DNA from 2 places in the Pantoea sp. SGAir0430 genome. Region 2 is predicted to be linked to the other one. Evidence: predicted binding sites of a transcription regulator. Region 2 holds the regulator's gene; the other holds the start of a gene.
The links. Region 2 encodes ArgR, which controls arginine synthesis, uptake and breakdown. Its sites were predicted from a motif close to ANTGAATAAAAATACANT; they were not measured.
Positions count from the first base shown of each region.

Region 1 (3,412 bases), 1.0 Mb from region 2:
GCATCGATCGCCTGATGCAGCAGAAAGGAGAAGTGGATTTTTATGATGTCTACTACCTGACCTGGGGCCATCAGCGCGCCGCGAAGATCTGATCGGGCAAATTCATTCCTGCTTCCATGGTATTTATAAGCCCTTAATGACTCACTGCTTAATTACTACCCCCTGCGTCTTTACACAGAAGGTATGCGAAGCTAAAGAGCGTAGTAAGACAACGCCTGAAGGCTGGGTCAGGAAGTTTCGCCGCGCGCACCAAATCAAAACGCCGGCACGCCGCTGTGAAAGCGCAGCTCAGCGTCCGGTTCGCTGATCAAGCGCGCTTCCGCTGCCCCAATCGCCCGCACGCGCGGCGCGATATCCTTCGGTGAAATCTGTGCCGCCAGCGTCAGGTAATCCTGATAGTGGCGCGCCTCTGAGCGCAGCAGCGAGATATAAAACTTCTCCAGCTGCGCATCCAGATACGGCGCCAGGCTGGCGAAGCGCTCGCAGGAACGCGCTTCGATATACGCCCCGCAAATCAGTTTATCCACCAGCGTATCCGGTTCATGGGTAGTCACTTCACGCAGCAGCCCTTTGGCGTAGCGGCTGGCGGTGATCTTGCGATAGGGCAAATCGCGCGCCTGCATGATTTCCCACACCTGATAAAAGTGGTGCAGCTCCTCTTTAATCAGCAGCACCATCTTTTCCACCATCTCATCAGCCCACGGCAGTTCATTGCGCACAATAATGCTTTTGCTGAGATTCTTATGGGCATTGATAAAATCGCTGTCGTGATTCTCGCCGAAAATAAAATCTTCGTACGGCTGCAGCCACGCCAGAATTGCGTCACCACTGGGTTTATCCGCGACGTATTTGCGGATCAGCCACACTGCGGTCTGCGCCGCTTTCAACTCGCATACCATGTGATCGGTAAGCAGCAGCGTGAGATTTTCCGGCTTGCGCGCTTCATCAATCCACGCCTGCGGCGTGCGGCACTGTAAAAACTGGTGAATGGGGTCTAATAGCGAAGCGTAATTCATCGGAGGTTCTTTGCTGGCAGGAAAATTACCGGGCGGCACGTGCCGCCCGTCAGGGCTTAGTGACGCACACCGTCATCGTCTTCGTCGTCGATCTCTTCGCCGTCGTCTTCATCTTCGGCATCCGGATCTTCAAAGTAGGTGCCCCAGCCGTCGTAATCGACGTTGTATTTCCCGACCAGATTCACCAGCTGCTCGACCTGCGCGTCAATCAGTTCCGGCTTCAGCGCCGATTCGCTCAGGATGTCGACGCACATCACGGTGCTGCCGTCTTCCAGCTCCAGCTCTTCCGGCTCGGTGACTTCATAGCCCAGCTTGAACGCGTCAACCGCGGCCTTCTCCAGCGAGTCGAAGTTGTTGCAGGAGAGATGATGCTCGATGGTGTAAAGCGCATCCGGATCGCTGCCGTCTTCCAGCAACTCTTCAATGATCAGGCGCGTCTCTTCGCGCTGTTCTTCCAGCAATGCTTCGTATGCCATGGGCGTGTCCTCAAAATAGTGGCAGTGAATGCAATTATTTTCCCACACTGCCTCGCGCGCCACTACACAAAACAGAAAGTTTCTTAGCGCTGGGGTTGAAAATGCATATTCATACGGTTAGATTGAATTTTAATTCATTATTGATGTAATGCGGAGCGCAGTATGAGTCAGCTGTATTCGAGACATTTCCTGAGATTGCTGGACTTCACCCCAGCCGAAATCACCGGTCTGTTATCACTCGCCAGTGAATTAAAACAGGCAAAGAAAAACGCCAGCGAAACCCAGTACCTGAAAGGCAAAAACATCGCGCTCATCTTCGAAAAAGACTCGACCCGTACCCGATGCTCTTTCGAAGTTGCCGCCTACGATCAGGGCGCTAACGTCACCTATCTCGGCCCGAGCGGCAGCCAGATCGGCCATAAAGAGTCGATGAAAGACACCGCGCGCGTACTGGGACGCATGTATGACGGCATCCAGTATCGCGGCTACGGCCAGGCGCTGGTAGAGACGCTGGCCGAACATGCCGGCGTGCCGGTGTGGAACGGCCTGACCACCGAGTTCCATCCGACGCAGTTGCTGGCTGACCTGCTAACCATGCAGGAGCATCTGCCGGGCAAAGCGCTGAGCGAGATGACGCTGGTGTACGTCGGTGATGCGCGCAACAACATGGGCAACAGTATGCTGGAAGCGGCGGCGCTGGTGGGGCTGGATCTGCGGCTGGTGGCACCGAAAGGCTGCTGGCCAGAAGAGGAGCTGGTGGCGCAGTGCCGCGCGGCAGCACAGCACACCGGCGGCAAAATCACCCTGACAGAAGAGATTGCCGAAGGCGTGCAGGGTGCTGATTTCATCTATACCGACGTCTGGGTATCAATGGGCGAAGCGAAATCAGTGTGGGAAGAGCGCATCGCCCTGCTGCGTCCCTATCAGGTGAACAGCGCGATGCTTGCGCTGACCGGCAATCCGCAGGTGAAGTTCCTGCACTGCCTGCCCGCGTTTCATGATGACCAAACCACGCTCGGACGGCAGATGGCCGAACAGTATGGTCTGCACGACGGCATGGAAGTCAGCAACGAGGTGTTTGAATCCGACCATAGCGTGGTGTTTGACCAGGCGGAAAACCGCATGCACACCATCAAAGCGGTGATGGTGGCGACGCTGAGCCAGCGCTAAGCCTGCACAGCGCAAACGTTTACCTCACGCGTGATTTCTGCTTGATGCGGCTCAGTGAATGCGTATAATGCGCCACAATTTGCCGGAGGAAACATGCAACAGCGCAGCGCACAATTTGCCGCTCCCGTACGCCTGAATGCAGGCGGCGCACCTGTTTCTTTCCGTCATTCATCGATCGCCAGAAAGCCCCTGTAAAGGGGCTTTTTTTTGTCCGCAATCCGGCAGCGCAGAGGAGAGAGCTATGGCCAACCCGCTATATCGCAAGCACATTATTTCCATCAACGACCTCAACCGCGATGAGCTGGAGCTGGTGCTGCATACCGCCGCCCAGCTGAAAGCCCATCCGCAGCCGGAGCTGCTGAAACACAACGTTATCGCCAGCTGCTTCTTTGAGGCTTCAACGCGCACCCGCCTGTCGTTTGAAACCGCGATGCACCGGCTGGGCGCGTCGGTGGTGGGGTTTGCCGACGGCAGCAACACCTCGCTGGGCAAGAAAGGGGAAACCCTCGCCGATACCATCTCGGTGATTGGCACCTATGTGGATGCCATCGTGATGCGCCATCCGCAGGAAGGGGCGGCGCGGCTGGCCACGGAGTTTTCGGGCGGCGTGCCGATCCTTAACGCCGGCGACGGCGCCAACCAGCACCCGACGCAGACGCTGCTCGATCTGTTCACCATCCGGGAAACCCAGAGCCGCCTCGATAACCTCAACGTGGCGATGGTCGGCGACCTGAAATATGGCCGCACCGT
Region 1 covers NZ_CP039427.1:2,369,323-2,372,734, forward strand. The annotation lists gene E7738_RS11360 (YlaC family protein) at 1-92, shown strand, start outside; gene E7738_RS11365 (tRNA isopentenyl-2-thiomethyl-A-37 hydroxylase MiaE) at 255-1,016, opposite strand; gene rraB (ribonuclease E inhibitor RraB) at 1,073-1,492, opposite strand; gene argF (ornithine carbamoyltransferase) at 1,655-2,662, shown strand; gene pyrB (aspartate carbamoyltransferase) at 2,904-3,412, shown strand, end outside.
Region 1: the regulator ArgR is predicted to act here: its motif matches at 1,614-1,631, upstream of argF (ornithine carbamoyltransferase).

Region 2 (3,412 bases):
GAGAACCGAGCGTTTCGACTTCAATGAAATCGTCGATCAGGCTCATTTCTACCGTCAGTTTTGCGAACGTTTCGCACTGGCGGATCGCACCATTCACGATCTGGACGATCTGTGGGAAATGATCATCGGCGAGCAGATCCCGCTGCCGCTGGAAATTGCGTTCATCAATCTGGGGAAAGGGCAGAAACGCCGCTATGGTGCGCTGATATTGCTATTCGATGAGGCAGAAGAGGAGCTGGAAGGCCAGCTCCGCTTTAATGTTCAGTAGCACAACCAAAAAGGGCCCCGGCAGGCGGGGCCAAAGGGTTCGTCAGAATTGACGAGGAATTATTTGTACAGCTCTGCAGTCAGGTGATAGCTGTCACCGGTGCGCGCTTCAATCACTTTATACGCGCTGGCACCCTGCTCATCGGCTTTCTGAGAAAGCTGAGCGCGGTAATCCATAGGTGAGCCGCCTGTTCCGCTAACGGTAATAGTCTGGCCGGTAGATTGCAGATTCTGCGCGGATTCATCCGTTACCAGTTGGGCAGCTGAAGCGCCAAAAGCGAACAGAGAAAGCAGCGTAGCGGTTGCGATGGTTGTTTTGATTTTCATAATTCGTCTCCTCATTAGAATCAACAACCTGCGGCACTAAGAGGGTAAGCGGGTCGTCGATCTTCTCCCGGCGACTGCATAACGCCGGATCGATAGTTAAAGTTTATTTGTACAGTTCAGCCGTCACGTGGAAGGTGTTGTCCTGATTGTTCTCAATGATGCGGTAATGGCTGGCACCCTGAGCATCGGCTTTCTGGGACAGTTCCTGACGGATATTGGTCTGGTCGCCGTCGACGCCGCTCACGCTAATGGTCTGATTCAGCGGCTGCAGATTTTCAGCCTGGGTGTTGGTTACCAGGGTGGCAGCACTGGCGCCAAAAGACAGAACGGAAGCCAGACTCAGTACAGCAATAGATAATTTGGTTTTCATGATTCACTCTCCTGAAATGGGGTGGGCAACCTGAGAGGCAAACGCCTCTCAAATGGGTCGCCGTTCACACTGCATCTTGTTCCGGCAAACTTATTTATAAAGTTCCGCGGTTGCGTGGTAGCTGTTGTCGTTATAAGCCTCAACAACGCGATAGGCTTTAGCACCTTGCGCTTCAGCTTTGGCGTTCAGCTGCTGATGGATATCCATCGGTGAGCCGCCAATGCCGCTGACGCTGATGGTGCCGACCGGCTGCAGGTTCGCTGCCTGTTCGGCATTGATAGAATCTGCGGCGAAAGCACCAAATGACAGGGCAGATAGAACACTCAGGGTGGCGATAGTAGTTTTAACGTTCATGGTATTTTTCCTCGTCTTCTGTTTTTCTCTTTTTGATTTCGTGTGATTTGCATCACGAAAAGAAGTATAGATCTAATCACCCATGAAATTAATATCCCGCTAATAATGATTGGTTGTAATTCTTTATCCTTATGGCACATTTTTATAACGCAAAGTTATTAAAACCGCCTGGATCTTAACCAGGAGGGTGTATTTCCATGCAAAAACAATGATCTGCATCAAATTATCTTTTTGTGCGAAACAATGTGGTTGATCAAGCTGGCTGTGCGCTAAAAGCAAGAGATAACCGCTAAGCACTAATTGTAAAACAGCGTAAAATAGCGCAAAGGGTTAAGCAGGCGAAAAGGTCGTACCAATACCTTCGCGCATTGAGAACCCGGCGGAATATGGCTAAGCGGTTATTTTGTAAGGTGTTGGCGGTAAAACAGCGGGAGGAACGCGGGCGGGCAGGCAAGGTTACCGGCAGGTGAACCGCCGGTAACAGACAGGGTTTTATAGTTCCTGTTCGAATAACACCAGCACGGCGTCATGCAGCTGTTTCACCGTAAAGGCACGCGCTGGCGTAATAAAGATAGTGTCGTCACCGGCGATGGTGCCGAGAATGCCTTCGGCTTTGCCGAGGGAGTCGAGCAGGCGGGCGATCAGCTGGGCCGCGCCCGGGCTGGTATGAATCACTACCAGCGCATCGTTATAGTCGATATCCAGCACCAGATTCTTCAGCGGGCTGGTGGTGGTGGGCACGCCCAGTTCGGCAGGCAGGCAGTACACCATCTCCATTTTGGCGTTACGCGTGCGCACCGCGCCAAACTTGGTCAGCATACGAGAAACTTTTGACTGGTTGATGTTGCCGAAGCCGTCTTCCTGCAGCGCCTGGACAATTTCGCCCTGAGAGCTGAACTTTTCTTCTTTCAGTAAGGCTTTGAACGCCTTTATCAGATCGTCTTGTTTAGATGGGTTTCGCATAAGCTACCAATAAAAGAGGGTTGCAGCAGGCAACAGGCCCGTCGCAGATAAATTATTATGCATTTAGATGAATTTTTATGCAATAAGCGGATGCGTGAATTCACGGCATGCGCGTGTGGGGCGGGCATGATAACAGAGTTTTATCCTGCACCAAAATCGCGCGCTGGCGCGCAAAGCGAAGGTTGCAAAGTTGTTATATTATTGAAGTGGTAACAACAAAACGATGATCATTGCCGTCCATAGTCTTCTGGCTGCGACTGGATCATTCAGGCGACTTCTGAAGTGGAGATGTCTCGGGAGCCGATTGCGGCGTAATGTTATTGCGCGACAGGTGTGTCGCTATCGCCTGAGAAGTTGATTAAACTCGTAACCTGATGGATTTCCGGCATATCTCTGCCCCACCTTAATAAGGAGTTCAGGATGAAAGTTGCCGTTCTCGGTGCAGCTGGTGGTATTGGCCAGGCACTCGCTCTGCTGCTCAAGACCCAATTACCCGCAGGTTCAGCCCTCTCACTGTATGACATTGCCCCGGTGACGCCAGGCGTCGCGGTTGATCTCAGCCACATTCCTACCGCCGTGAAAGTCGAAGGGTTCAGTGGCGAAGATGCGACGCCGGCTCTGCACGGCGCCGATGTGGTGCTGATCTCGGCCGGTGTGGCACGCAAACCTGGCATGGACCGCGCCGATCTGTTTAACGTCAACGCCGGCATTGTGCGTAACCTGATTGAACAGGTGGCGACCACTGCGCCAAAAGCGCTGATTGGCGTCATCACCAACCCGGTAAATACCACGGTGGCGATTGCCGCCGAAGTGCTGAAAAAAGCCGGGGTGTACGATAAAAACCGGCTGTTTGGCGTCTCAACGCTGGATGTGATTCGCGCCAACACCTTTGTCGCTGCCCTGAAGGGCAAACAGCCTACGGAGATTGAAGTGCCGGTGGTCGGCGGGCATTCAGGCGTGACCATTCTGCCGCTGCTGTCGCAGGTTAAAGGCGTCAGCTTCAGCGAGCAGGAGATCGCCGACCTGACGAAACGTATTCAGAATGCCGGTACCGAAGTGGTGGAAGCCAAAGCCGGTGGCGGCTCGGCGACGCTGTCGATGGGCCAGGCGGCTGCGCGCTTTGGTCTGTCG
Region 2 covers NZ_CP039427.1:3,380,956-3,384,367, forward strand. The annotation lists gene E7738_RS15990 (barstar family protein) at 1-268, shown strand, start outside; gene yhcN (peroxide/acid stress response protein YhcN) at 328-594, opposite strand; gene E7738_RS16000 (YdgH/BhsA/McbA-like domain containing protein) at 698-964, opposite strand; gene yhcN (peroxide/acid stress response protein YhcN) at 1,055-1,318, opposite strand; gene argR (transcriptional regulator ArgR) at 1,811-2,281, opposite strand; gene mdh (malate dehydrogenase) at 2,702-3,412, shown strand, end outside.